Linked DNA regions of Chitinophaga varians. The protein of the gene in region 2 interacts with the protein of the main gene of each other region in a pairwise test. Links are inferred from orthologs where the notes say so. Each region holds a gene or a part of one and is shown on either strand. Other genes may lie near its edges. The genes, in order: HGH92_RS30030 and rsfS.

Evidence for each region.
Region 1: the proteins of rsfS (region 2) and HGH92_RS30030 interact in binary tests that used the Escherichia coli proteins (3 or more experiments, as listed by UniProt). The link is inferred for Chitinophaga varians from one-to-one orthologs.

The regions. Positions count from the first base shown.
Region 1 is NZ_JABAIA010000004.1:135,206-150,834, reverse strand. What follows is about bases 4,577-7,509. They hold HGH92_RS30030 (ATP-binding protein), read left to right. Parts: upstream 4,577-5,469; coding sequence 5,470-6,549; downstream 6,550-7,509. Other genes in these bases: HGH92_RS30025 (DUF5682 family protein), read left to right, coding at 6,565-7,509; HGH92_RS30035 (DUF5691 domain-containing protein), read left to right, coding at 4,577-5,456. Also shown: HGH92_RS30060 (SufE family protein), read left to right, coding at 1-271; HGH92_RS30055 (DUF59 domain-containing protein), read left to right, coding at 268-582; HGH92_RS34400 (hypothetical protein), read right to left, coding at 642-731; HGH92_RS30050 (DnaJ C-terminal domain-containing protein), read left to right, coding at 1,037-1,942; HGH92_RS30045 (chaperone modulator CbpM), read left to right, coding at 1,955-2,239; HGH92_RS30040 (SWIM zinc finger domain-containing protein), read left to right, coding at 2,550-3,860; more of HGH92_RS30035, read left to right, coding at 3,987-4,576; more of HGH92_RS30025, read left to right, coding at 7,510-8,937; HGH92_RS30020 (VWA domain-containing protein), read left to right, coding at 8,938-10,071; HGH92_RS30015 (DUF4132 domain-containing protein), read left to right, coding at 10,090-13,017; HGH92_RS30010 (beta-N-acetylhexosaminidase), read left to right, coding at 13,086-14,675; HGH92_RS30005 (hypothetical protein), read right to left, coding at 14,792-15,430; HGH92_RS30000 (hypothetical protein), read right to left, coding at 15,434-15,610.
Region 2 is NZ_JABAIA010000001.1:2,457,121-2,472,595, reverse strand. The notes cover bases 2,804-5,582. They hold rsfS (ribosome silencing factor), read left to right. Parts: upstream 2,804-3,880; coding sequence 3,881-4,285; downstream 4,286-5,582. Other genes in these bases: ftsH (ATP-dependent zinc metalloprotease FtsH), read left to right, coding at 4,363-5,582; HGH92_RS10000 (biotin--[acetyl-CoA-carboxylase] ligase), read right to left, coding at 2,979-3,722; HGH92_RS10005 (glycosyltransferase family 39 protein), read left to right, coding at 2,804-2,852. In the rest of the region: HGH92_RS10010 (AraC family transcriptional regulator), read right to left, coding at 1-921; more of HGH92_RS10005, read left to right, coding at 1,296-2,803; more of ftsH, read left to right, coding at 5,583-6,396; HGH92_RS09985 (lactate utilization protein C), read left to right, coding at 6,405-7,040; HGH92_RS09980 (UDP-2,3-diacylglucosamine diphosphatase), read left to right, coding at 7,146-7,964; DNA repair protein RecO, read right to left, coding at 7,929-8,666; HGH92_RS09970 (efflux RND transporter permease subunit), read left to right, coding at 8,803-11,217; HGH92_RS09965 (LuxR C-terminal-related transcriptional regulator), read left to right, coding at 11,463-12,167; HGH92_RS09960 (SusC/RagA family TonB-linked outer membrane protein), read left to right, coding at 12,637-15,475. UniProt on the Escherichia coli protein: Functions as a ribosomal silencing factor. Interacts with ribosomal protein uL14 (rplN), blocking formation of intersubunit bridge B8.

The DNA.
Region 1 (15,629 bases), on a different replicon or contig from region 2:
ACGCGTGTGGCTGCACACCGAGCTCAGAGATGGGAAACTGTTCTTCACCGCCGACAGCGATGCCGTGATCACCAAAGGGCTGGTAAGCCTGATGATTTACGTGCTGTCCGGACATACGCCGAAAGAGATAGCCACCGCGGACATCTACTTTATCAATGACATCGGCCTGAGCAGCCATCTCTCCCCCACCCGCTCCAACGGGTTGCTGAGCATGCTCAAACAGATGAAACTTTATGCAGTAGCCTACCAGGCAAAAACAAACCAGTCATGAGCGAAGAAGCAACATTAAGGGAAAAGATAGAAGAACAGCTGAAAACCGTATACGACCCGGAAATCCCTGTCAACATCTGGGAACTGGGCCTGGTATACGCTATCAAGATCAAAGAAAACAACCGCATCGGTATTGATATGACGCTCACAGCCCCGGGATGCCCGGTTGCCGGTGACATCATCCGCGAAGTGGATGAAAAGGTACGGAATATCGAAGGCGTGTCTGAAGTAGATGTACACCTTACTTTTGATCCGCCGTGGAGTAAAGATATGATGAGCGAAGAAGCCAAACTGGAGCTTGGGTTTCTTTAATCTGACAGGCATTTCCAGGTAATTGACGATTCCCTGGAAATGCCTTTTTGTTTTGTTCCTTACATACCTCCATCTGCCACCGTCGAAATAAAACTAGCAGACGGCACAAAAAACAAACTCCCTGTTTTTGCAGTACTGAAATCCAGCAACCGGTCATAGTTCCCCGCCGGCGCCCCCAATAAACATATTGTCCAGCATTTTCTTTACCGTACTATAGAACGCCGCTTCATCGGGTGATGCTAATGCATTGGGCCGCTATCTTCTGGAAGGCGTCTTCCCGGCTGATAGGCTGGTAGTGCAAGCCTACTACAGCAGACATAACTTTCATCCGGCGATGCCCCGTAAGTAGTTTTGCTTAGGTTCATTTTTATTTGTAAATTATTCATCTGCATCGCCAACAGCGATACCCGCTCCATACAAACAGCTGTTCCCTTCAAAAAGAATATAGGATGATATGGAATACATTGACTATTACAAGACTTTAGGTGTAAACAAAGATGCTTCCGCTGACGACATCAGGAAAGCATACCGGAAACTTGCCCGGAAACATCACCCTGACCTGAACCCTGACAATCCCGAGGCTGGCAGGACGTTTCAACAGATCAACGAAGCCAACGAAGTGCTCAGCGATCCGGAAAAACGCAAAAAATATGACCAGTACGGGAAAGACTGGAAACATGCGGAACAGTTCGAGGAAGCCAGGAGACAACAAAATGCCTATAGTGGCCAGTCGCGGTATGAGGGCCATCCTTTCGGAGAAGGACAACACTATACCTATAGTGGCGGGGAAGATGATTTCTCCGATTTCTTTTCGTCTATGTTCGGCGGCAGCGGAGGGAGACAAGGCCGTTTCCGGGGGCAGGACATACATGCCAAACTCGAAATAACGCTGTCGCAGGCTTATACAACGCATCAACAAACCTTTACGGTCAACGGACAGAACATCCGCATTACTTTGCCTGCGGGTATTGAAAACGGTCAGGAGATCAAACTCGCCCACTATGGGGGACCGGGCATGAATGGCGGACCTAAAGGTGATCTGTATATCACCTTCGGGATTAAAAACGATACAAATTTTACCAGGAAAGGGAATGATCTCTACTGCGATGTGCCGTTGGACCTGTACAAGGCCATGTTAGGCGGCGAACAGGTGGTGGACACTTTAGGCGGGAAAGTAAAGCTGAAGATCGCACCCGAAACACAGAACGGCGTAACCGTACGGTTGAAAGGGAAAGGATTTCCGGTATACAAAAAAGAGGGTATGTTCGGCGATTTATATATCACCTGGCAGATCAAATTACCCACTAATCTCTCTGAGAAAGAAAAAGCACTCTTTCAGCAATTATCCGACGAACGATAAAATTATGCTGGTATGGAAAACATTGATAAACTGACAATAGAAGAATGCAGTCAGCATTACAACATCGCCACTTCTTTTATATTTGATCTGGACGATCACGGATTGATCGTGCTGACACGGGAGGAACAGGTCACTTACCTGCATTACGACCAGTTGCCTCTGCTGGAAAAATACATGCGGTTACACTTCGATTTGCAGATAAATATGGAGGGATTGGAGGCCATCAGCCACCTGTTGAAACGGGTGCAATTGCTGCAGGCCACGATCAGGCAACTTGGCGGACAGATTCCCGGTTAGCCGGACAGATAGCTGCCCCTTCTCTTTATTCAACTTTAAACAACCGTTATATTTATTTCATAATGAATATTTTACCCTCTCTACTTAAACTTCTGCTACAACCATCCTTCTTTTCTCCAAAAGATTATTTTTACGCCGGAAATTGCGTTGTTACTATATACATTGCGTAGTATTCAACGATATTTGACTTTTATTTTATGAAATTATTTAATTTGTAGCATTGTTCATCAACAGCTACTTTGACTTAATTTGGCACATGCTACGGATTAAATAACCAAGCCAATAACCAAATAATAAAATAACTGCATAATTGGACCTAACGGAAGAACAGGTGCTGGCAATGGCACCCGACGAATCGTCCCGCAAAGCGGGGAAAGAACTGGCCAGGCCGGCCAAATGGGTCAGCACCGGCTACAGTGAGGCGGCCCTGTGGGGAGAATGCCAGGGCAGCGGCAGCAAGCCTTATCAGACGCAGGTGGATACCAGCGCCATGGCTTTCCGTTGCAGTTGCCCAAGCCGTAAGTTCCCGTGTAAACATGGCGTTGGCCTTTTATTGTATTATGCCAGGGAGAAAGCCTCCTTTGTGCAACAGGAACAACCCGCCTGGGTAACAGAATGGATCAGCAAGCGCACGGAGAAAGCAGAGAAAAAGGCGCAGCAGCCCACAGAAGCCAAGCCGGTGGACGAAGCCGCTCAAAACAAAAGAACGGAAGCCCGGCACCGGAAAGTGAGCGACGGCCTGGAAGAACTGCTGCGGTGGAGCAAAGACCTTGTCCGCAACGGGATTATCGGTCTGCCTGACAAAGGCGCAGACATGTGCGAAAACATGGCCCGCCGCATGGTAGACGCACAGGCGTCCGGGCTGGCGGCCATACTCCGGGAGATGGCCGAAATCAGCTACTACAGTGATGGCTGGCAACACACCTTTATGGAGCAACTGCTGCGGCTATATCTGGCCGCACAGGCCTATGGCCATCTGGACGAACTGCCCCCCGCACTCCGGCAAGACATCCGGACGCTTGTCGGTTATGCACAGTCACAGGAAGAACTCAAAGCACAAACCGGCATCACGGACACCTGGCTGGTCCTCGGTAAACAAAGTACCGAAGACGACCGCCTCATTACTGAACGGTACTGGCTATACGGCCTTACCACCCGCCGCGCAGCGCTGGTGCTGCAATTTACGATCCGCCATCAGCCGCAGGTACAGCTGATGCCTGCACCAGGCAGCTGCATAAAGGCAGAACTGGTATATTACCCGTCAGCCGCCCCTATGCGGGCGCTGATCAAAACACAGCAGGCCACCACGGCAGCCCGCCATTTTAGCGGTCATACCGGCTGGGCAGACGTGATGACCGCCCAGACACAGGTCAGCAGCCAGTGGCCGCTCTATAACGATCAGGTATATACGATTGCCGCGCTTACACCAGTACAACGTAACGGCCAGTGGTGGCTGCGAGACGACCAGGGACAGGAAATGCAGGTACGGCCGGATTTCCGCAGCCTGTGGAAACTGCTCGCCCTCAGCGGCGGCCAACCGATACCCATGGCCGTGATCGGCCGCGAAACACAATATGAGCCCATTGGCGTCTGGCACCAGCAGGAATATAAAGTGCTGTGACCGACACCCCATATCCGTACAGGCGTAACTGTTATAAAACGCCGGTCCGGACAAAAGCCCGGTCATCTGCCTGCAGAAAAAACGTTAAGGCAGCCCGGTCCCTGAACAATAATTAAGCAAACAACGATGCAGTCCTGGAACGACATTATTAATATAGCCCTGTTGGGCACCGCCAAAAAGCAGCTGGACACCGGCAGCCTCCCCGCCCCTTTACAGGCGGCAGCAGGAACAGTGCTGGCCTCCCGTGGGACAGACCGGGAAGAACAGTTCCTGCAACTGGCCTCACTGGTGCTCAACTACCGCCAAAGCGGCGCTATGTCCGTAACCGGCGGGCCATCTACCATGACGGCGTGCGCACCGGAAACAAAACCCTATTGCGGCGCTACCGCTATCCAGTCCCTCCACCATACGCTCGACAGCGAAAATATACCGCTGCTCTACCTATGGCTGGAACTGTGCATGCGCAACAACCAGGTGCTCCCGCCCGAATACCTGCCACGCATCCTGGAAAGTGCCAGCCGCCACAAATCGCTGCGCAACCTGGCGGCAGCCTGTTGCGGCAAACGCGGTGAATGGCTGGCACAGTTCAACCGCGAATGGAACTTCTCCGTAGTTGCAGACACTACGGAAGAAATGTGGGAAAACGGCACCACAGCACAGCGCCTGGAAGCCCTCACCCGCATCCGCGGGGAACAACCGGCCGAAGCACGGTCACTGCTGCAAGCCACCTGGCCCAAAGAAAGCGCCGCGGTAAAAGCCGAACTGTTAACTGCCCTCGCTACCGGTATCAGCATGGACGACGCACCCTGGCTGGAAACACTGCAACAGGAAAAAAGCAAACAGGTAAAAGAGGCAGCCCTCACACTGCTGAAAAAAATTCCCGGTAGCAGTCTGCATGAACAATACTGGCAACTGCTGGAAAGCTCCATCCGCATAGGTCCAAAAGGGAAAATAGTGGTAACACCGGCCATTCCTCCGGATGCAGAGATCTTCAAAACCGGTATCGATAAACTCAGCAACAACGCACGCATATCGGACGATGAATACATCCTGTCTCAATTAATAGCGCTGGTACATCCACGAATGTGGGAGGAACATTTTAAGGCGTCCTTTGAAGAAGTGACAGACCTCTTCCATCACGAGAAAGCGCTCAAACCCTTTGCTCCGGCGCTGGCACAGGCTATCAGCTGGTTTGCGGATAAAAAACGTGCGCTTTCGTTTGTACAGCACAGTGATACCTTCCATATGACCCTGTTGCCGCTGCTGCCGCCCGATCAGCAGGACACCTATATCCTGCAACACTTTGATGCGCACAGCAGCCTGGTGATGAATTACGTAGGACAGCTGCAGCAGGTATGGAGCGAAGAACTGGCCATGAAGATATTCCGGTTCTGTGCAAAAAACCCATACACCTATTCACAACGCACCATGGGCGATTTTATCACGCTCATCCCCTCTTCCATAAAATCTGCGCTGGACGGGATCTCTACGGAGAACGAAAATTACCAGACCTACTGGAAATCCATTTCCATGCACCTGGTAGGACTATTACAGATCAAAACATTTATACAACAATCATTCACAAAAAACAGCTAAATTATTATATACCATGTCTGACACCTTACGCCAACACGCAGAGGCCCTGTACGCCACCGAACTGGAAGAGCTGAAAAAGCAGGACAGCGGCAAACGGCCGCACAACTGGCTGTTGTCGCCACAGGCGGTAGTCACCTACCTCATCGGCGGCAAGCTGAAAAACGGATTTGAGGTGAGCCCTAAATACATTGGCAGCAAAAGACTGATGGAGATAGCCGTGGCCACCCTGGCGACAGACCGCGCCCTGCTGCTGTACGGCCTGCCCGGCACCGCCAAAAGCTGGGTGAGCGAACACCTGGCCGCCGCTGTCAGCGGTGACTCCACCCGTATCGTGCAAGGTACTGCCGGTACCAGTGAAGAAAGCATCCGTTACGGCTGGAACTATGCCCGCCTGCTGGCCGAAGGCCCTTCCCGTCAGGCGCTGGTGGAAACGCCCGTAATGCGCGCCATGCAGGAAGGCAAGATCGCCCGTATTGAAGAACTGACCCGTATCGGTGCAGACGTACAGGACACGCTGATCACCATCCTTTCAGAAAAAACACTGCCTATACCCGAGCTGAACACTGAAGTACAGGCGGCCAAAGGCTTCAATGTGATCGCCACCGCCAACAACCGCGACAAAGGCGTCAATGAATTGTCCAGCGCACTGAAACGCCGCTTCAATACCGTGATACTGCCCGTGCCCGGCACTATGGAAGAAGAGATCGACATCGTAAAAAGAAGGGTGGAAAGTTTTGAGAAAGTAATGGAACTGCCGGCGGAAAAACCGGCACTGGAAGAAATACGCCGCATCGTGACCATCTTCCGCGAGCTGCGCAACGGTGTCACGGAAGACGGCAAAACAAAAATCAAGTCCCCCGGCGGCACGCTCAGCACCGCAGAAGCCATCTCTGTTGTGAACAGCGGCCTGACCCTCGCCGCCTATTTCGGCGACGGACGGCTGACAGCAGCTGACCTGGCTGCCGGCATTATCGGCGCAGTGGTGAAAGACCCGGTGCAGGATAAACTGGTATGGCAGGAATACCTGGAAACTGTTGTGAAAACCCGCGATGAGTGGAAAGATGTATATCGCGCCTGCCGCGATTTGCAATAACCTAACTGTGTAATCATGTCTGTTCATATACTTGGAATCCGGCACCATGGGCCCGGCTCCGCCAGGAACGTCAAAAATTTCCTGGAGGCGCTGCAACCCGACATTGTGCTGGTGGAAGGCCCGCCGGAAGCTGACAGCATCCTCCCGTGGGCCAGCCATGAAGCGTTGAAACCACCAGTGGCCATACTGGTGTACCAACCCGATAATCCGCAGCATTCCTGCTTTTACCCGTTTGCTGAATACTCCCCCGAATGGCAGGCGATCGGTTATGCCCAACGGCAACATATTCCCGTGCGGTTCATGGACCTGCCACTGACGCATGTATTTGCCCTCGAAAAAGAAAAACAGGCCGCTGCCGAAGCCGCGCTCCGGAAACAGGAAGTTGCACAGGCGCCGGAAACGGACAGCCCTGCGCCGGAACTGGCCGCTGCCAAATTCACTTCCCTTCCCGGAGAAACCGGCGACCTCATTGCCGTAGCTGACGAAGAAGACGAAGACTTTCCTACCGAACACCTCAGCCCGGCCACCTTCCGTCACGACCCCATCGCCTACCTCGCAGAAGCCGCAGGGTATGACGACGGCGAAAGATGGTGGGAACATATGTTTGAATACCGGCAGGCGGACGACCAGGTGTTTGATGCCGTAAGCGACGCCATGGAAGCGCTGCGGGAAGAACTGCCTTCCCGCGACAGCCGCATGGAAAAGCTGCGCGAAGCCTGGATGCGCAATATGGTCCGTCAGGCTGAAAAAGAAATGTTCACCCGCATAGCCGTGATATGCGGCGCCTGGCATGCGCCCGCCCTGAAAAACATGCCCACCCGGAAAGCAGATAACGACCTGCTGAAAGGGCTGCCTAAAGTAAAAATAGACTGTACCTGGATACCATGGACATATAGCCGTTTGAGTTATGAAAGCGGTTACGGCGCCGGCGTGCCTTCTCCCGGATGGTACCAGCATGTATGGGACCACCCGTCAGACGACGGCACCCGCTGGATGGCGCTGGTGGCCAAACTGTTCCGCGAACAGCAGAAAGACACTTCCGTGGCCCATGTGCTGGAAGCGGTAAGGCTGGCCAATGCGCTGGCATCCCTGCGGCAGTATTCCCGTCCGGGCCTCGAAGAGCTCAACGAAGCCACCCTCAGCATCTTGTGCAACGGCGAAGATGTGCTGATGCAGCTGATACGGGACGAACTGATCGTGAGCAACCGCATCGGACAGGTACCTTCGGATATTCCCAAACCACCGCTGCAAGCCGACATTGAGCGGCAGCAGAAAAAACTGCGGCTGCCACAGACGGCGGACTTCAAGGATTATATACTGGACCTCCGTAAAGACACAGACCTGGAACGCAGTATCTTCCTGCACCGGCTGGAACTGCTGGGCGTCCGCTGGGGCCAGCGGCAGGAGACCTCCGGTAAAGGCACCTTTAAAGAACAGTGGCGCCTGCAATGGGACCCCTCGTTTTCAGTAGACATCATTGAAAAAGGCAGTTGGGGCAATACCGTCCTGGAAGCCGTGACCCAATATGTGCTGGACGTATCCGGCAAAACAGCCACCCTCCGGGAAGTATGCCGGATGCTGGAATCCGCACTGCCGGCGGAACTGCCCAAAGTGGTGGACGCGCTGATACTGCGCATCAACAACCTCGCCGCCGCTGCCGGCGACGTACTGCAACTGCTGGAAGTAGTGCCTTCGCTGGTGGACATCACCCGTTATGGCAACGTGCGCAAAACAGATGCAGACCTGGTGATGAACATCGTGGAGAGCATGATCAGCAGGGTATGCATCAGTTTACCGGCCGCCTGCACTTCCGTAGGAGAAGATGCCGCACTGGAACTGTTGCAACAGTTCCAGGCCATGAACGACGCCATTAACCTGCTGCAACACCCGGACCTGACCGGCGCGTGGACAGGCACATTACAGGCTATTTCCGCCAACAGCCAGCCGGCCCCGGTGATAGCCGGGTACGCCTCCCGCCTGTTGTTTGACTTTAAAATACTGGACAGCGAAACCCTTTTCAGCCGTTTCAGTATAGCCATGTCCGTAGCCAATGCGCCAGCGGTGGCGGCAGCCTGGCTGGAAGGCTTCCTCAAAGGCAGCGGTACCCTCCTGCTGCTGGACGATACCCTCTGGAATATGGTGTGCAGTTGGGTAGGACAGCTGGAAAATGATATTTTCATGCAGATATTGCCGTTATTACGCCGCACCTTTTCTAACTTTACCGCCCCGGAAAGGAAAAAACTGGGGGAAAAAGTGAGAACAGGGACCGGTAGCGGTCCGGTGCAAACCACCGTGGCCAGCGGCATCGACGATACACGGGCTGCCCTCGGCATCCCGGTGGTAATGCAGATGTTGGGATTTTTTCACCCTGAAAACCAGGCAGAATAAATGGAAGAAAATTTACGACGGTGGCGACTGATCCTGGGAGGCGATAATAATGACGGTACAGCATTTACCCTCGACAAAAACGACCTTCAGGTAGACAAAACGCTGGAAGCCCTTTACGACAGCAACCGCAAAGGCGGACTGGGTGGCTCATCCCCCAACGTCAGCCGCTGGCTGGGCGATATCCGCAGCTATTTCCCCTCTTCCGTAGTACAGGTGATGCAAAAAGACGCCCTCAAACGACTGGACCTCACCTCCATGCTGCTGGAAAAAGAAATGCTGCAAAACGTGGAGCCAGATGTACACCTGGTAGCCACCCTGATGACGCTCAGCCGCGTGATACCGGAGAAAACCAAAGACACCGCCAGACAGGTCGTAAAAAAGGTGGTAGACGAACTGCTCAAAAAACTGTCGCAACCCATGCAACAGGCCATTACCGGCAGCCTGAACAGAAGCGTCCGCAACCGGCGGCCCCGCCATCAGGAAATCAACTGGGACCTGACCATCCGAAAAAACTTACAACATTATCAACCGGATTACAAAACAGTGATACCGGAAACACTGATCGGTTATGGCCGCAGAAGGTCATCACTGAAAGATGTGGTGCTATGCCTGGACCAAAGCGGTTCCATGGGCGCCTCCGTCGTGTATTCCGGCATCTTCGGCGCAGTGATGGCCTCTATCCCTGCCGTACAAACGAAGATGGTGGTATTTGATACCGCTGTCGCTGATCTGACAGAAGAACTGCAGGACCCTGTGGAACTGCTGTTTGGCGTACAGCTGGGCGGTGGCACCGATATTCACCTGGCCCTGCAATATTGCCAGCAGCTGATCACCAGGCCGGCAGATACCGTGCTGGTAGTGATCACCGACCTGTTTGAAGGCGGCGATGAAACCGGCATGCGTAAACGCTTTACCGACCTGGCCGCCAGTGGCGTACAGGTGGTGGTATTACTGGCCCTCAACGACGAAGGCGCACCCTCATATGATCATGAAAATGCACAGTTCCTTGCCGGTCTGGGTATACCGGTATTTGCCTGCACGCCAGACAAATTCCCGGATATGATGGCCACGGCGCTGAGCAAACAGGACATCTCCCAGTGGGCTGCCCGCGAGGATATCGTCCTGAAAAAATAAAGAACCTATTTAAGCCTTATGCCATATACTAAGGAAACTATACTACCTTTTATCGAACGACAGCAACAGCTTTATGAAGACAGCAGCCATTACGCGCAGCTGCAGGATGGGGTAGCTTTCCTTACCGGGCAAACCATTCACCCGCCTGTATGCACTGATGCAACGGTCGCCCGCGAAATGGGCGTTTTTGTACAGCTGCTGAAACTGCCCGACCAGTGGGACGACAATGACCGGCTGGTATTACAACTGCTCGCAGATCCCCTCGTCTGGCAGCAGTGCCGGGACAGGTTTCTTCAACATGTTGTGCCGATGCTGGACACACCTGGTTCCGCATCCGCCATCGTTATGCGCTTCAGTTACTTTACCAGCTACCTGCAACAAAGAGGCTGCAGCACTGAAGACATCGGTTCTATCCTGATCATCTATTCAGGCGACGGCCACAACTTTGACCTGGCGCCACTGAAATTCACACCACTGCGAAAATTCCTCCAGGACCTGATCAAAAGCGCGGAATGGCCAACTGTTGATGCCTACCTCCGCACCTGGAAACAACAAGGCTGGAACTCCCTCTTTTTCCGGCTCCTCTCCAAAGGACATCCGGAACGCGAAACGGAGTACCTCGAGTATATCCTCGCCCAGCCGGACAAAGGATTTGTCAACGTAGAGCTGTCGCGGGTACTGTTGCAGCTCAATACTGACAAATATCTGCCGCTGATAGAAAAAGCCGTGGCCCATCTGGCCACATTGCCTGACTATACCGCACAACTGTGTGGTTATTACCTGCTGGCCCAATATCAACCGGAAGCATATCAACCACGGCTGCTGAAAGCCGCTTATGCATACCTGCAGGAATACAACAGCAGCATTACCGGCCAGGCGTTCCGCCAGCAGCAGATCGCCATGGGGAGCGCTTCCTCGCTGCCAGCGCCCGATGTGATCGCCGTAGGCCAGCTGCTCCGTCAGGAAAGGCAACAGGCCATTCTTTATCTCGACACCCATCTGGACGAAAGAAAATACCTGCATCCGGAAGCATTTCAGCTGATACAACAGGAACTGGGCAACCAGGCCGTTCCCCTGTTGCTCAAAGCCATTGACAACGATTACGAAGCCAAACATATTTTCCCGCTGCTCACCCGGCTGGACGCATCATTGTATGCTGAAAGGTTATGGGACTTCACCCTGCATAAACTGAAATCGGTGCGTATGCTCGTTGCCGTTATACTGGCAGAACATCCGCAGGCGCTCGAACGCGCAGGCCTGCTGTTACAGCATAAGAAAGCGGAACAGCGACTTACCGCCGTACAGATACTCTGCAGGCTGGACATGCCCGAAGCCAGACAGCTGCTGCAACAGGCACTCCAGCAGGAAATCAACGACGACGCACGCGACCTGATGCTGGAAACATTGGGCCATACCTTCGCAGGAGAAGACGACACTACTACCGCACAACAGTTGGTGGCCTTCGCCAAAAAACGGCACAAACTCAACCGACCGCTCGAAAAGTGGCTGGACGACACGGTGTTACCACCTTTATATCTGCTCAACGGCGAAGCCCTTACGCTGGACATGAAACGTTTTCTTCTATACCGCATGTCGCGCATAGAGGAGATGACGGTTGACATGGAAGCCAGGCCGTTGTTGCGCCTGATAGACCGCACCACCAGCGGCGACTTCTCCATGCACCTTTTCCAGTTGTACCTGTCCCGCAATGGCGACGCCAAAGCGAAATATCTGCTGGCGCTGGCCGGCCTCACCGGCGACGACCGGATGGCCCTCACCCTCGAACAGGCCATCTACCAATGGATCGGTGAAAAAAGGCTACGCATGGCAGAACACGGCGTTGGCGCGCTGGCCATGCATGGCAGCAAACAGGCACTGCATACCGTAGAATTCCTGTCCCGCAAATACCGCGTCCGTAAGGCCAACGTAGGGGCGGCAGCGTTAGCCGGCATGCAACAGGTTGCTGCCGAACTGGGCATCAGCATGCACGAACTGGGCGACCGTATCGTTCCTGATTTTGGCTTTAAAGACATGCTCCTGCCCTTTGATGTGAAAGGCGATACCTATTATTTGTATATCGATCAGCAGTTTAAACTCGCTGCGATCAATAACAGGCAACGGAAACTTAAATTCATTCCGGTCGCCATTACGGCTGAAACCAAAGAAAGGATCAAACAACTGGGCAAAGCCATCGCCGAAACCGTGAAGCAGCAAACCGCCAGGCTCGAACATTTCCTGGTGGTGCAACGCAAATGGGAACCGGCACAATGGCAACAGTGTTTTCTCCATCACCCGGTCATGTTCGTATATGCCACCCGGTTACTCTGGGCTTTATATGACGCACAGGACCAGCTGATCACCGGTTTCCAGTGCCGCAACGACCGTAGCCTGACTGATCTTCACGGCCGGCTGGTCACCATTCCCGCCGGCGCCTCCATCCGGGTGCTGCATCCGCTGTACCTCAGCAACGAAGCAATCGCCCAATGGAAACAGCGTTTTGCCGAAGATGGCATCGAAGCCGTGTTCCCGCAACTGGACAGGCCCGTGGCGGCTATCCCGCCGCAACAGGCCGATACTACGCTGGTGCATGACTTTGAGGACATTGCCCTCGAAAGCACGCTGCTCAATAAACATATGGAGCAGAAAGGCTGGAAGCTCAGTGAAGGCGCTGAAGGCAAATATGTATATGCCTACCACAAAACAGATGATGAAAACCAGCTGGAAGTGATCGTGGAAATGAGCAGCATTTATAAGGAAGAAGGTTTCCGCTACAAACTGGGCACCCTCTATTTTGTAGATAAAACCAAAATGCGGCAACGCTGGTCCAGAAACCCGGATAAAGAAACCGATGAGTGCCTGATGCCCCTTGGCCATGTACCACCGGTATTCTATTCCGAAGCGATCACCGATATCGCCGTGTCCCGGCAAAAGGTAGAAGTGGCCTGAAGCATTTAAACATGAGATTTTTTTTGTATTTTATCGTTCGTTAGATTTGTGAACAATAAAATACATATATGCTCAGATTTCAATCCATGGTCATCAGCAGCTGCCTGTTGCTGGCCGTGACTGCCAAAAAGTTGCAGGCACAACGCCTTATACCGCAACCCACGCAGGTAACCGCTACCACCGGCATTTTCAAACTCTCCGGTACGACCGCCATCGTAGCTGGCGCCAGTACCGGAGAGGCTAAATACCTCCAGGAAGCATTTAACAACCGTATCCGCCTGAAGCTTCCGTTACAACCTGCCGCCCAAAACAACTATATCCGTTTATCGCTCAATCCGAAGCTGGACTCTTCCCTTGGTAAGGAAGGCTACCTCCTGAAAGTTACGCCTGTCGGCGCCACTATCACCGCGGCCACCAACGCCGGAATATTTTATGGCGTACAGTCCCTCCAACAACTTATCCGCTATAACGAGACCAACGGTTTCACTATCTCCGCCGTGGAAATAAAAGACAAACCCCGCTTTGGCTGGCGTTCCTTTATGCTCGACGAAGCGCGCCACTTTAAAGGAGCAACGGCTGTTAAAAAGCTGTTGGATGAAATGGCTGCACTGAAAATGAACACCTTCCACTGGCACCTCACCGATGACCAGGGCTGGCGGATAGAGATCAAAAAATATCCCCTGCTGACGAAAGTAGGCAGTCACCGCGATTCTACGCAGACCGGCAGCTGGAACAGCACTGTTTATGACGGTAAACCGCATGATGGTTTTTATACGCAGGACCAGATCCGCGATATTATTGCCTATGCCACCGCCCGTCACATCACCATTATTCCTGAAATAGAAATGCCCGGCCACTCTGCTGCGGCCATTGCCTCCTATCCCTGGCTGGGCACGCAACAGACGCCTATCAAAGTACCCGGAAAGTTTGGCGTGCACTACGATGTATACAATGTGGCAGATCCAAAAGTAGTTGGGTTCCTGCATGATGTACTGGACGAAGTGATGCAGCTCTTCCCTTCCAAAGTGATCCATATTGGCGGCGATGAGGTGAAATACGACCAGTGGAAAACCGATGCCAACGTACAGGCCTATATGAAAGCCAATCAGCTGGCCACTCCCGCAGATCTTCAGATCTATTTTACCAATAACATTTCCACTTACCTTGCCGGCAAACAACGCCGCATGATGGGCTGGAATGAGATCATGGGCGCCAAACTGCATGAATACAACGATACCAAAGACGTAGGCACCACGCAGCTGGCTCCCGGCACGATCGTACATTTCTGGAAAGGCGAACTTAAACTGATCACCGATGCGGTATCAAAAGGATACGATGTGGTCAACTCCTACCATGCCGCTACGTACCTGGATTACAACTACGAACAGATATCACTGGAAAAGGCATATGCCTTCGACCCGATTCCCGCAGGGCTGGACGCTAAATACCATCAAAAAATTCTGGGCACAGGATGTCAGATGTGGGGAGAATGGATACCAGATGAAATGTCCATGGAAGAAAAAGTGTATCCCCGCCTCGCGGCTTATGCAGAAGACGGATGGACACTTCCGGCCAATAAGAACTATCGCGAATTTGAGAAGGCGCTGGCAAACTTTTATGCCCGCTGGAGCGAACATAGCATCTTCTATCACCGGTAAATAACATTTACGGATTGGGGATTTTTTGATTTTGAGATTTGTAGGAGCGAAGATTATATGTTAATCATTTCGCTAAATCCAAAATTCCAAAATCAAAAAATCCCACCATCCGTAAATCAGGATTTGCTCTTCAGCGTGTAGCCGTTACCGATTTTTACCAGCTGATAACGGATGATCTTCCTTTTATCCGTCGTCAGGGCCTGTGGCTGACCTTCCCCGAAGGCCGGATACGTGCGTACCAGTTCGTTATTTTGAATATAAAAAGAATCTCTTCCCTGGTAGTCTTTTGCGTTCAGGCTATCGATGTCACCAGTATTGATTTTTATCGCTCCTTTCTTTTGGACCACAAGGCCGTATACTTTTCCGTTGAGACCGGTGCCGGTGGAAATATTAAAAACGTATACCTCCGGTTGCCCGTCCTTATCGAGGTCAGCTACCGCCACGCCGCCGATATTGCCTTTCACGTCTTTTTCAATGATGGTGTCCATACGGGTTGAATCCTTTACGTTGCCTATACCAACATAGAGGTTACGCAGCGTACCGTCGCCGCGGGTAGACACACTGAAACGATAATCTTTAAAGGTAGTATCCAGTTTAAAAGTGGCCCTGTTTTCTGTTGGTGCAGGTGTTGGCGGCCTGGTACTGTCGTTGGCCTTGTCCTGCTGATTAGCCTTTTGCTCCGTCAATTGGTTACAGCCTGTGAAAGTGGCGGCCAGACAGCTGCAGGCCAACAAATACATTACATGCTTCAACATAGTTTATCGTTTATGTTTGGATGATTTGTGTGCCTTTCGGTTGTGCGTGGTATCTGAACCTTTAAAATCCTGTTCCTCGTTTTTACGGCTGTCAAGGTTGTCCCTTATTTCCGGCTTGGGCATATTGCTCAAAGGCATCTGCTTGCTCTGATGTGTATTTTCACTTCTTGTACTTTTCATAACCTGTATTTTGAGGTGA
Region 2 (15,475 bases):
CCGGTAGACGTGTGGTGACTGCCCGCTGTGGTTTTTAAAGAAATGGGTGAAGTTTCCCGGCTCTTCAAAGCCGAGGCACCACGCTATTTCCGCAATTTGCCAGTTAGTGTGGATCAATAGCAGCCGCGCTTCCAGCAGCAGGCGCATGCGGATATGCTCGCTCACGGTACGGCCGGTTGCCTGTTTTACGCAGGCATTCAGATGATTGGGATGCGTATTCAGCTGCACCGCAAATTCTTTCGCGGATTTCAGTTTCACCTGGTGATGATTGAATTCAATGGGGAACTGTTTCTCCAGCATATCGGTAAAGCGGTGGGCAAGCGTCTGGGCGGCAGTTTGCGGCCGTTGCGGCGCCTGCGCTTCTGTGGCCAGCCGTTTGCCTTCCAGCATCAGTAACCGCAGGTAGATGAGAATGGCTTCCTGCTTAAAGGCGGCATTTTCATGATATTCCTTTAATAATTGCCGGAAGATAGACTGAAGGTAATCGCTTTGCTGTTGATTGAGTTTGAATACCGCCCTGGCTCCAAGTTGTAACAGCGGATGATGCAGCAGGTCTTCGTGCGGCGCATGGACAGAGTCAAACAACAGATCGGTGAAAAGGCAGAAGTAACCTTCCTGGTCGTCTGATGTGGCCCGCCATGTTTTTACCTCATGTGGGTTCAGAAATAATAATGTCGGACCTTCTATCTCATAGCGGTCCTCTCCCATCGTGAATATACCGGTGCCTCTGCTGATAAAGCTGATTTTGTAGTAATCGCGCCTGCTGGCGGTCACTTCGTCCACGCAAGGGTGGTCTGACCGGTCATGTACGGCAAAGCTGCCTTTCAGCGGGGCTTTGGGTATCATGTGCGGGGAATACAGTTTTTCGGTGAAATCCTCCATTCTTTGGAGCAGAATGGCGGGGGTTTTTCGAGTAGACATATTCAAATGTAGTAGTTTCCCGATAAATTTTTTACGGTCACGTTGACTGACTATGTTAAGTTTTTATACGGGCTGATGGCTTCAAATCCTTTACAGTACCGGATAGTGTTTTTAAATGCAGCGTTGTTGCAAATTCATTTTTGATTTATTTCCGAAAATTTCACAATTTGTTAACGCCTTTATCAACCAAAATCTTGTTATCATCGATGCCCTTGATGATCCCTTGTAAAGAGCGTCCTGCCTTGCATAGCGGATAAGCAAGATACTAAAGTTACCTGCGGAATGACTGCGCTTTTCAAGACAGTTTTCCGCTTTTTTATTTTGCTGACAATTTTTATCCTGACCTTGCATTTGATCAATCAAAATCGTACTCCATGGAGCTGAACCAGCGTCGTACTTCCCTGTTATTGCTCTTGCTGTTTCTGGTATTTAAGATAGTGTTTCAGTATACGGTGGTGAATCCGGCGTATGACCTGCACCGCGATGAGTATTTGCATCTGGACATGGGATATCATCTGGCGGCGGGGTATTTATCGGTACCGCCTTTTACCGCTTTTAACTCCCTTCTGGTGCGATGGCTGGGCGGTGGTGAATTCTGGGTGCGGTTTTTCCCGGCATTGTACGGTGCGCTGACCATGGTGGTGATATGGCGGATGGTGTGTTTCCTGGGTGGGGGCTTGTATGCGCAGGCACTGGCGCTGACAGTGTTTGTTTGTTCGGCCTTTTCCCGCTTAAACGTGCTTTACCAGCCCAACTCCTTTGATGTGCTGACATGGGCATTGATATGCTGGCTGATGATGCGTTACCTGCAAAGCCAACAGGGGAAATGGTTATTATGGACAGGTGTAGTGGCCGGTATCGGACTGCTCAATAAATATACGGTAGCCGTGTTGCTGGCCGGATGGCTGGCAGCATTGCTGTTGTCATCCCACCGGCGCATATTTCGGGAGAGGGATTTGTACCTGGGAGCACTGATTGCCTTGGTATTGGCGGCACCCAACCTGATATGGCAGGTACAACAGGGTTTCCCGGTGCTGCATCATATGAATGAACTGGTGGCTACGCAGCTGGTGCATGTGGACCGGATGGATTTTGTGACAGACCAGTTTATCTTTTTCCTGGGCGGCGCTTTTTTGATAGTGGCGGCGTTTGCAGGGCTGCTGTTCTACTGGCCCTACCGGTTGTACCGCGTTGTTTTGCTGATGTATGTGCTGGTGATACTGCTGCTGGTGTATATGCGGGCAAAGAGTTACTACGCCCTGGGATTGTACCCGGTGTTGATCGCCTTTGGTTGTGCCTACTGGGAGCGTGTATTCCGGAACGGCTGGAACCGTTACCTGCGTGTATTATGGCTGGCCGTGGTAGTGGTGCCTTTTGTGTACCTGCTGAACGTTGTTTTCCCGGTGTTGGGACCTGACCAGGCGCGGGAGAAGGGGGCTAAGTTTGCCGCCCTGGGCATGCTGCGGTGGGAAGACGGAAAAAAACATGCTTTGCCGCAGGATTTTGCAGACATGCTTGGCTGGAAAGAAGCCGCTCAGCTGGTCATGCAGGCCTGGCAGCGCATACCGGAGCAGGCGCGGAAAAATACGCTGGTGATCTGTGATAATTATGGTCAGGCAGGGGCTGTCAACTACTTTAACCGCGGCCGCATGCCGGCAGCGGTATCTTTCAGTGCGGATTACGTGTATTGGTTTCCGAAACTGGACACGCTGCAATACATTGTGCTGCTTGGAAATGAGCCCTCCGAAGGTTATCGTCCGCTTATCGGGCGGATGGAGGTTGTGGGCACGGTGCAGGATGCACTTGCCCGGGAATATGGCGCCAGTGTTTACCTGTTGTCCGGCCTGTCGCCGCAGGTGCCTGTACTACTGAAGAAGGGAGTGCAGGAAAAGCAGCAGAGCTATCATTGGAAACAGGGAGAGCGAAGATAGTTTCCGGTGGCGGCCACTATCTCCTCTGTGCTACGTCCACTTCCGAAACCTGATTGCAAAGGGGGCAAAAACAGCAGCGTTGCGCAGGGAGCATGGCGGGCGCTGATTACCTACCGGTGGCAGCCGTTATTTGCTCAGCACAAACTCCACTTCCCCGAAGCCCAACTGCAGGATTTCACCGTCCCGTTCGAGACAGAGGTGCCCGTCTGGTAATACTCCCCGGATGACGCCCTGGAAAACGACGCCGTCTTTCCGGTACAGGCCGGGTTGCTGCCAGCGAAAGAGCTTTGAGGTATATTCTGCCAGGAGTGTATCAAGAGCGGACATTTGCAGTGTCCGGATACGGGCGTCCAGGCAGCTGCATAGTTCCCGGGCCATGGTGGCAGCGTCCCATGTTTTGCCGGTGATCTGCTTTAATGACACGGCGTTGGGAAGATCGTCCGGAAATTTTCCCTGGTTCAGGTTGAGCCCGATTCCGATAATGGCATAATGCCACATATTACCCCGCAATACATTTTCTATCAGGATGCCTCCTGCCTTTCTGTCACGCCAGTAAATATCATTCGGCCATTTGATAATGGTTTCGTCGCCGGCATAGGCAGCGAGGAAATCATGTGCGCCCAGGGCCACTGCCATGCTCAGCATGAATTGACGGGAAAGCGGCAACATGGCTGGTTGCAGCGCTACAGAGAGGGCGAGGATATCACCGGGACGGGCTATCCATTGTTTGCCACGGGTCCCTTTTCCTGCTGTCTGGTTGCTGGTAAACCAGGCTGTACCGGATGTCACCTGGCCCGAATTTACCTGCTCCATGGCATAGTTATTGGTGCTGTCAATTTCGTCTAAAATATAAAACGGGTGTCCTACCACATGAACCTTTTTTAGTCTTAAAACAGCCGGAAAAGTACTTCATTTTATTATTTTCTTAACATTTGTAGGCCCTGAAGCATGATATTTCTGCATGTTATATTAGTGCTTGTTTAGTAACTTTGACAATTAAAGTTTATTTTTAACAAAAACGAGATTTATTGGCACCCTTAACCGTTCTGAGCACGAGGAAAAAGGCCCAAACGCGCCTGACCAGAGAAAGTGAAATTTTTACCACCATCATAAAAGCCATACAGGAAAAGAAGGGGGAAAATATCGTATCCCTGGATTTACGCCAGATTCCTGAAGCCGTGGCCGATTTCTTTGTAATATGTGAAGCCAATTCCAATACCCAGGTAAGAGCTATCGCCGATTTTGTAGCACACGAAGTAGAACTGAAGCTAGGTGAAGCCCCTTATAAACACGAGGGTTTTACTGCTCAACAGTGGATACTGGTGGACTACGTAAATATTGTAGTGCATATTTTCCAGCCGGAAACAAGGAAGTTCTATAATCTCGAGGAAATGTGGAGTGACGCCGACAGGATGGACCACAACGATGACTGAACAAAACAGTCGTGAAAGTATTAATTATTATATAAATATTCTGATTGTAATAAACATCCGTAAAGGAGCGTAAGATTATGGAAAAAGGAGGCAATAACTTCAACAAGGGTTCAGAGAAATCTCCAAAGAAAGGACCGAAGTTCAATATATACTGGGTATATGCTTTTATTGGCATCGCCCTGCTCGCAATGAACTTCTTCCCTGATTTCAGACCCTCTACCAAAGAGATCAGCTTCCAGGAATTTCAGGTAAGTTATTTGAAACCTGGGGACGTAGATAAATTGGTCGTTGTTAACAAGAAATATGTAGAAGTCTACATAAAACAGGACAGTCTTAAACTGCCCAAATTCACGGAAGTGGCCAGAAGCCGTTTTGGCGGCGGCCTGAATCCGGGCCCTCACTACCGCTTCTCTATTGGTAGTGAAGAAAGCTTCAAAAAGGACATCGACAAAGCCCAGGAAGGGATACCGATGGAAAACCAGGTCAAAATCTCCTATGACGAACGTCAAAGCTGGTTTGAACCGATCTTCCAGCTGCTGTTGCCCATTATCCTGATTATTGGCCTGTGGGTATTGCTGATGCGTAAAATGGGCGGCCCTGCCGGCGGTAGCGGTGGCCCGGGAGGTATCTTCAATATCGGCAAGTCAAAAGCCACCTTGTTTGATAAAGGCACCCGCGTAAACATCACGTTCAACGATGTGGCCGGCCTTGACGAAGCGAAAGTGGAAGTGATGGAAATCGTGGACTTCCTGAAAAATCCGAAAAAATACACCTCCCTGGGTGGTAAAATACCAAAAGGAGCCCTGCTGGTAGGCCCTCCGGGTACTGGTAAAACCTTGCTGGCCAAAGCGATGGCAGGGGAAGCACAGGTACCTTTCTTCTCCATGTCCGGTTCCGATTTCGTGGAACTGTTCGTGGGCGTAGGCGCCAGCCGTGTACGTGACCTGTTCAAACAAGCCCGTGAAAAAGCGCCTTGTATCATCTTCATCGATGAAATCGACGCGATCGGTCGCGCCAGAGGTAAAAACGTTATGATGAGCAACGATGAAAGGGAAAACACCCTGAACCAGCTGCTCGTGGAAATGGACGGTTTCGGTACCGACAGCGGTATCATCATCCTGGCGGCCACTAACCGCCCGGACGTACTGGACAGCGCCCTGCTGCGCCCAGGCCGTTTCGACCGTCAGATCTCTATTGACAAACCAGACCTGGCCGGAAGAGAAACCATTTTCGAGGTGCACCTGAAGCCAATCAAAACATCCCCTAACCTGGATGTGAAGAAACTGGCCTCTATGACTCCCGGTTTTGCCGGCGCCGATATCGCCAACGTATGTAACGAAGCGGCCCTGATCGCTGCCCGTAAAGGCAAGACACAGGTGGAAATGGAAGACTTCAACGACGCCATTGACCGTGTGATCGGTGGCCTTGAGAAGAAAAACAAAATCATCTCCCCGGAAGAAAAAGAAGTCATCGCTTATCACGAAGCCGGGCATGCTATCTGCGGATGGTACCTCGAACACGCTAACCCGCTGGTAAAGGTGACTATCGTTCCCCGCGGCGTGGCTGCGCTGGGATACGCACAATACCTACCGAAAGAACAATACCTGTACAATACCGAACAACTGCTGGACGATATCTGCATGACCCTCGGCGGCCGTGCGGTAGAGGAACTGGTATTCGGTAAAATATCCACCGGCGCACAAAACGACCTGCAGGTAATTACCCGTATGGCCTACGCCATGGTGACCGTATACGGTATGAACGATAAGATTGGTAACGTGTCTTTCTATGATCCAAACAGCGATCAGTCTTTCACCAAACCATACTCTGAAGAGACATCCCGGATGATCGATGAAGAAGTACGGAAACTGATCGATGCGGCTTATGTAAGGACTAAAAACCTGCTGACAGAAAGAATGGAACAGGTGAAAACCCTCGCCAAGGAACTGCTGGAAAAAGAAGTTTTATACCAGTCCGACCTGGAAAGGCTGATCGGCAAACGTCCGTATGATGTGCCGAGAGAACATCACCTGGGCAAGGAAGGCATGACTACTGACGGCGTACATCCGACAGACATCATCAATCCTTCTCCTTCACCTGCTAATGCATAAATTTTGATATGAAGATTTCTCCTGCCAAGGAAAATATTCTGAAGAGAGTACGGAATGCGTTAAGCCAGCCTGTACAGTTGCCCTTCCCCAATTCGGAGGGCAACTCCTCTGTTTTCAAAACAGAGAACGAAGGGCTGGAGCTGAGGTTTGCAGAAGAATTTACCAGGTTACAGGGGAAATTTGTTTTCTGTACCAGCAAAGCGGAACTGCTCGAAAATCTGCGCCTGCTGTCAGATAATAAGGACTGGCGGAACGTATACTGCCAGACGCCTGCCCTGCTGAAAGTGATAGGTAAGAATGATCTGCCTACGCTGAACCAGGGTAATATACACGAAGCGGATGCAGCCATCACAGATTGCGAATACCTGGTGGCCCGCACCGGTACAGTAGTGCTCAGCGCCGCTCAACCCAGTGGAAGAGCGGTGCCGGTTTATGCGCCTGTTCACATTATGGTGGCTTATACCCACCAGCTGGTGTTTGACCTGAAAGACGCTTTCAGCAGACTGAAAGACAAATACGGCAACGACCTGCCTTCAGCAGTTTCTTTTGCTACAGGCCCGAGCCGCACGGCAGACATCGAAAAAACACTGGTAGTGGGCATCCACGGACCGAAAGAAGTATACGTATTTTTAGTAGACGAATAAATCATCAGCAATAGCCTTCCGCTTACAGGTTTTAACAGAACATCCCGTTCTCCTGAAACCATATGCGGAAGGCTATAATGTTTGAGAGATAACACAAATTGTCACATGGAAATTCCTTTACCAGCCAATAAGAAAATATACTTTGCTTCCGATTTTCACCTCGGGGCGCCCAACATGACCGTCAGCCGGGAGCGGGAGAAACTCATCGTGCAATGGCTGGAAATGGTGGAAAAAGATGCTGCGCATATCTTTCTGGTTGGAGACCTTTTCGATTTCTGGTTTGAATATAAACATGTGATCCCCAAAGGATATACCCGCCTGCTGGGCAAACTGGCGGACCTGACTGACAAAGGCATCGGGATATCCGTATTTATCGGCAACCATGATATGTGGATGGACGGCTACTTTGAAGACGAGCTGAACATCCCGGTTTATTATGAGCCTCAGGAATATACCATAAATGGTAAGAAGTTTTACATTGGCCATGGTGACGGGCTGGGGCCCGGCGACCATGGATACAAATTCCTCAAGAAGATTTTCCGCAATCCTGTATGCCGCTGGTTGTTTTCCTGTATTCATCCGGTAATGGGCATCTCACTGGCCAACTACTTTAGTCGCAAGAGCCGGGCCGCTACCGGCCAGGAACTGGAGCATTTTCTGGGAGAAGACCAGGAATGGCTGGCTATCTACAGTCGTGAAGTATTGCAGCGGGAGCATTTCGACTATTTTATTTTCGGTCACCGGCACCTGCCGCTGGACCTGAAGGTGGGGCCTGACAGCCGTTATATCAACCTCGGCGAATGGCTTAACTATACTTCCTACGCTGTGTTCGACGGTGCTTCCACCACGCTGGAGTTCTTTACCGAAGCGGGCGCGAAACTGGCACGGTCAGGCGTCAAGGATCTCGTGCAGGATAGGCGGTGAGTGTAATTCCGTAAAATCCGGCATATGCAGCCGGAGAAAATCCAGATAAGCGTATAATAACTTTCTTCTCTTTTCTTTTGCCATGCTGACTGCTGCCAGCTGCTGCACTTCGCTGCATTGAATCAGCCGGTCGGTGAGCTCACTGTATTCGGGGTCCAGATGGTCGGTATGGTGGGGCGGCAGATAGCAGAACGTTCCCTCCTGCAAGTCCAGGTAGGGCGTATATTCCGAGAAGTGGCCGTTGAGCCGGAAGCCCAGAAATTCCGCCAGTTTGAGGGTATAAAACAGGGGCAGGTTGGCAATAACCGCCGTGGGAGAACCATCCAGCAGTTGCAGCGTATTTTCCGTAAAATAGTACAGTTCGAGCTGTTGCTCCGGTTGCTTCAGGCTTTTCTGCAGCAGTTCGATGAGATACAGCGCAATCGTGTTTTTGACCACGTTGTAATGCAGGGAAGTATAGATATAGCCTAGTTTGAACTCGGAAATGCGGTGCAGGTTTTTGACTTCATGGTGATACACCACCATTTCGAGGATATTGCCGGGTTGGAGCAGGTTGCCTTTGGCCGCTTTGGGCTTGGAAGACCGGACACCATTAACGATATACGATTGCAGCCCGAACAGCTCCGTGAAAATGCCCACGATCACGCTCGTGTCGCCATATTTCACCGTACGTAATACTATGCCGCGTGTTTTGTGAAGCAACTGTCTCTGTTTTTAAGGATGCCGCAGGAATAAAGTTGCAATTTAGGGCAAACAAATGTAATTCATCTGCCGGCAACAGGTTAGCTAATGGGTATTTTAACTACCTTTACGCCATTTAACAAATTGAAAAATCCTTATGTGGCAACGTTTAGCCAGCTTTGTGCTAAAATTCCGACTAACGCTCCTACTCCTGTTATTGGTCGCCACCGGCGTCATGGCATTTTATGCCTCCAAGGTGCAGATGTCTTACGACTATGTGGCCACCATACCGCATGATAATCCGAAATTTCTGGAGTACCAGGAGTTTAAGAAGAAGTTTGGCGGAGATGGAAATATGCTGGTGCTGGGCGTACAGACCGATAAATTTTTTCAGGCAGACTTTTTCCGTGACTACCTGCAGCTGAATCATGATCTGAAGAAGATCAGCGCCGTGGAAAATATACTGAGCGTTCCGCTGGCCATCAACCTGGTAAAGAACGACAGTACACAGAAACTGGAAGCCGGCCTGCTGTTTAAGGACAGCAGTTACACACAGGCGCAGATAGACAGTTTAGCGGGTGTTTTCAGGACGCTGCTGTTTTACAGGGGATTACTCTATAATCCCGATACAAAGGCCTATATGATGGCCATTTATGTTAATAAGGACGTTTTTAATTCTCCTAAGCGTACCGCTGTTGTTGCAGAAATCAATAAACTGGCACAGGCCTTCCAGGACAAGCATCATACAGAAGTTCATTTAAGCGGCCTCCCCCTGATTCGTACAGTCATGGCCGTTAAGGTTGCGGATGAACTGAAACTTTTCCTGAAGATCTCTTTTCTGCTGACGGGCCTCATTCTCTTTTTATTTTTCCGTTCTTTCGGTGCGGTGCTGATGTCGATGGTGGTGGTAGCTATCGGCGTGGTGTGGTCTGTGGCCACTATCGTGCTGATGGGATACAAGATCACGCTGTTGACAGGTTTGATACCATCGCTGATTGTGGTGATCGGTATCCCCAATTGCGTGTACTTCCTCAGCAAGTACCATACAGAATATGCGAAGCATGGCAATAAGACGAAAGCGCTGGTGCGTATGATACAGCGGATGGGTATTGTGACGTTGTTTACCAATCTTACCGCCGCTATTGGTTTTGGCGTGTTTTGTTTTACCAACAGCGCTATCCTGAAAGAGTTCGGTGTGGTAGCGGGACTGAACATTATGTTCATCTTCCTGATCTCCTTTATTTTCCTGCCGTCTGTGTTGAGTTTCCTGCCTCCTCCGAAGACCAAACATACCAATTACCTGGAGAATGGTTTCCTGGGCTCGGTGCTGGATTTTCTTACCACGCTGGTGTTTAAATACCGTAAGCCGGTATACTTTGTTACCGGTGCGCTGGTGATTGCTGCATTGGTGGGCATGAGCCGGCTGAAATCTGTGGGGTATATGCTGGACGATATCCCGAAGACAGACAAACTGTATACTGATCTGAAGTTTTTTGAGAATAATTTTAAAGGGGTGATGCCTTTGGAGATTGCTGTGGACACCAAACGCAAGAACGGCGTGGTGAACCTGCAAACGCTCAACAAGCTGGATGAACTGACACAGCTGATTGCAGCGCAGCCTGATTTTGCGCGGCCTTTATCCGTAGTGGAAGGTATCAAGTTTGCGAAGCAGGCGTATTACAACGGCGACAGTTCCAACTATGCCGTGCCTAATACGTTTGATCTGGGTTTTCTGGCGCCTTATCTCCGGATGAAATCCGCCGGTACCGGTGCTAACGCTTCCGCCTCTACGTTTTCAAAACTGGTGGCTTCATTTATGGACAGTACCAGGCAGGTGGCGCGTGTGAGTGTGAATATGAAGGACGTGGGATCGCAACGGCTGCCTCAGCTGATGGACTCGCTGGAGCCGAAAGTGACTGCTATTTTTGACACTGCGCATTATAAAGTGACCTTCACCGGTACCAGCGTTATTTTCCAGGAAGGTACACGTTTCATTATCAACGGTTTAACAGAGAGTATCCTGTTGGCTTTTGTATTGATCATGGTATGTATGCTTTACCTGTTCCGTTCGTGGCGGATGTTGCTGATATCACTGATCCCGAATATTATTCCACTGGTAGTTACCGCGGGAATAATGGGATGGGTTGGCGTGGCCCTGAAGCCTTCCACAGTACTGGTGTTCAGCGTGGCCTTGGGTATAGCCATTGACGTAACCATCCGTTTTCTGGTGAATTTCAAGCAGGAGCTGCCGCATCATAATCTAGACATATCGGCCACGGTGAAGCAGACTATTCATGAAACGGGGCTGAGTATTATTTACACGTCGATGATCCTGTTTGCCGGGTTTATGATTTTCAGTTTCTCTGAATTCGGAGGTACCAAGGCGTTAGGATGGCTGACCTCCCTGACGCTGGTGGTAGCGATGATCACGAACCTGACTATTCTGCCGGCTTTGTTGTTGTGGATGGAGAAAGCTTTGTTAAAGAAAGCGAGGAAAAAAGAGTTGTGGAAACCACTGGATGAAGAGGAAGATATCGAGATGTCTAAACTGGGTGTAAACGACACCGAGTAAACTTTAAATAGGAAAGTGCAAAGCAGCAAGGATGCCGAAGTATTTTAAAAGCGGCGCCCTTGCTGCTTTGCGCTTTTTATGCACTATGCTAAACAAATTATTTTTTTTAGCTAAAATGGACAAAAAAAGGCCTTAAAATAATCTAGTGGGCAGCATTCAAATACCCTTATCACCGCTTGTATAAAAGCTGTGTTTATACCGGATAAAAAATAAGAGGTTTATAATGCCATTCTAACCACTAGTTCATGAAAAACAAGTACTTAAAAGGTGCTCACTTATCTGAGCGCAAGTTTAAGGAGATCCTGCGGCTGTTCGCCGACGATCTCACTGCGACGCAGATCGCGGATATCAGCGGAGTAAGCAGAGTAACGATCAACAGTTACCTGAAAAAGCTTAGAAACCAGATAGCCCGTTTTTGTGAGGCGCAGCATCCAGCGCCGGTTCCGGTCGTAGCCTACGACAACCGGCTGGTTGAAACCCAGACAGACCACGACGGCGATACGCTGGTGGCTGTCAAACCGGAAGTTGACCGCATCGTAAAGCCGGTCATTTTTGGTATCTGCAGAATTGCTGACCGGTTGCACACCGAAATTTTACCTGATGTAAGCAGACCTATGATCCACGCCGCCACCCGCGGCCGTTCCGTGTTGGAAACACTGGATACGACGGAGCGTTTGCGTCGGTTTAACGGGGTGGTGGACCTGGGCCAGTACCGTTTGTACCGACTGGGTAGTTCAACGACAGACACCGTTAACGGCGGACCGTTAATGGACGAAGTAGATGCATTCTGGGGACTTACCAAGCATCGCCTGGCCAAGTTCAAGGGATTGAACCGTAATACGGCTTATTTGCATCTGAAAGAATGTGAGTACAGGTTTAATCATCGTAATGAGGACCTGTACAGCGTGTTGCTGGAGTTGTTAAAAAACTACCCGCTCACCCTTTCCTGATAACTTATTTGTCCCACCAACCGGTGGGACAACATTTATTTCGATTTAGATTTTGATGATGAGTGCAGGTGGTACTCTTGCCGCTTGTTTATTTTCACATATATATAAATTTATTAAAAAATTAATAAGTTAACACTTTGTTAAAAAGATGTTATCTGAATGTTATAGCCAATTTTTCCAGCTTAATTTTTTGTTAATAAAAACTATATTTACAGCTGGTTGAAAATTTGTTAAGGAAACTGCTTATGGGAAAGAAGTTAACTACTTCTTAAAGCGATTTATTGAATAAATCGTAATAGAAGTAGTCGGTTTTTGCGATTATAATACTGTATTGTACCTGCCGGCTTTAGTTCTCCACAATTACATCAACTTTTATTTACGACAAGGAAACCAAAGGAAATTGAGACTAAAGGTCTCGATATAGATTAGTATTTATTGAAGGTTAAAAACTAGGAACAAAATCATGCTTATGAGGAAAGTATTATTTCTCCTCCTGGCCGTGCTCTGCGTGGTCGGTCAGGCTTTTGCGCAAAGTCGCAACCTAACGGGGAAAGTTACCGACGGGAAAGACGGATCTCCTATACCTGGCGCAACCATCCAGGTAAAAGGTACCACCAGAGGTACAGCCACCACTCCAGACGGCTCATTCAGCCTGCAGGTATCTGCAAACGATGTATTAGTAGTATCATTTATCGGCTTTGAAAGCAAGCAAGTGCCTGTTGGAAATGCCACCACACTCAAAATCGCCCTCTCTACAGACTCCAAGAGCCTGGACGAGGTGGTAGTAACCGGTTATACCCTGGAGAAAAAAGTTAACTCCACTATTGCCGCATCTACCATTACCGGTGCAAAGGTGAACAACATTTCCCTGCCTGATGTAAACCAGATGCTGCAGGGTAATGCTCCCGGTATTTCCGTGTCCACCAACTCCGGCCAGCCCGGCTCTAAAACTGAGGTAAGGGTACGTGGTATTGGTTCTGTGTCCGCCAGCAACAGCCCACTGTATGTACTGGACGGTATTATCATGTCCTCTGGTGATTTCACGCAGAACACACCTTCCCAGGACATCCTTTCCAGCCTGAACCCTGCCGACATTGAAAACATTACCATTCTGAAAGACGCGTCTGCAACAGCGCTCTACGGTTCCCGTGGTTCCAACGGTGTGGTGGTTATTACTACCAAAACCGGTAAAAAAGGCCAGAGCAGAATCAATTTCAATGGTAAATTTGGTTTCCAGAACCTGGCCAAAAGCATCCCGATGATGAACGCCACCGAGCTGCTGCAATATCAGCGCGATGGACTGGCCAACGTTTTAAATGCAGATGGCACCAGAAAATACTCTGATGCTGACATTAAAAAATTCCGTCCTGATCACCTGGCTGATTATAACACAGACTGGATGGACCTGGCTTTCCGTACAGGCAAGACCCAGTCCTACGGCATCAACGCCAGCGGCGGTAATGAAAAAACCACCTTCTACGCTTCCGGCGATTACTTCAAACAAGACGGTATCCTGATTGGCAGCAACTTTAGCCGCTATTCCGGTCGCCTGAACGTAGATCACAAGTTCAACGATAAATTTGATCTGAGCGTGAAAATGAGCGGTTCCTATACCGATCAGAACAGCGCCGGTCCAGGTAACTCCTACTCTTCTCCGCTGATGGGCGCCATCACACAGGTTCCCTGGATCCCTGCGAAAGACGAGAACGGTAATCCTTATATCGGTTATGTAGGCGGACAGCCTGGTTCTCCTACCTGGTCCGGTGTTGCCGACATTCCTGATGCATGGCGTCCAACCCTGCAGGGTGGTAACTTCCTGCACACTGTTGCCAACAACTACCGCAAGAACAACAATACACAAACGATCTTCAACGCAGCCCTGGGTTACAACATCATTGAAGGTCTGCGCTTTGTGGTAAAGGGTAATGCTGAACTCACCAACATCCGTGAGAAACAATGGACTGCGCCGAACTCCTACGATGGCCGCAACTATGGCGGTTATCTGTACAACGGCAGCACCAGCATTGGTCTGTATACTGCACAACAGTTGCTGACTTACAACTTCAGCATCAACAAAGATCATAACTTCCGCCTGTTGGCCGGTAATGAATATTCTTACCAGAACCGCAGTTATTTCCTGTATGCAAAGAATGGTTTCCCTGGTAATCAGTTGCAGGTGCCTGACGTAGGTGCTAACCTGTTTGATGGTGCCGGTAGCGAAAGCGGTTATGCTTTCCAGGGCCTGATCGGCAAAGCTGACTACGACTATAAATCCAAATACTTCCTGAGCGCCAGCTACAGAAGAGACGGTTCTTCCCGTTTCCCTAAAAATGCCCGCTACGGTAACTTCTACTCTGTAGGCGCTGCATGGCGTATTACGGAAGAAGAGTTTGCCAAAAACATCTCCTGGCTGAACGATCTGAAACTGCGCTCCAGCTATGGTATCATGGGTAACGCAGAAGGGCTGGGTAAATACTCTGACTTCCCTTTCCGCGGCCTGTACAGCCTTTCCGGTGCTTACCTGGGTGAAACAGCTGCATTCGCCAACCAGCCTGGTAATCCTAACCTGAGCTGGGAAAAACAAAACCTGTTCGACATCGGACTGGATTTCAGCGTGCTGAATCGTCGTTTATACGGTAGCATTGGTTTTTATGACAAACGTTCCTCTGCCCTGCTGATGGAACTGCCGCTGTCCATGACCACTGGTTTTGAAGCGATCAACATGAACGTTGGTAAAATGATGAACCAGGGCTTTGAAATAACTATCGGTGGTGTTCCGGTAGCTACTAAAAACTTTACCTGGACTTCCGACGTGAACTTCGCTACCCTGCGTAACAAAGTATTGAACCTGGGTGGCCAGCAGGCTATCCCTGCCGGTTCCAGACAACGTATTGAAGTGGGCAGACCCTTCGGTTCCTGGTACATGCCGGTATGGTACGGTGTAGATCCGCAAACTGGCAGCCCACTGTGGGTTGGCAACGACGGTAAACCTACCACCAGCTACACAGAAGCACAGAACAACAGACAGTTTGTAGGTCAAGCACTGCCTAAAATCACTGGCGGCTGGACCAACAAAATCAACTACAAGGAATTTGACCTGTCTATGCTGATCACTTTCAGCGCTGGCAACAAAGCCTACAACTCCAACCGCGCCAACCTGGAGAGTGACGGTTCCAACACCCGTAACCAGGCAAAAGACGCATTGGACCACTGGCAAAAGCCTGGTGATATCTCCGACAGACCAAAAGTAGTTTTCGGTAGCATCACTGGTAATCAGATTTCTTCCCGTTATCTGGAAGATGTTTCTT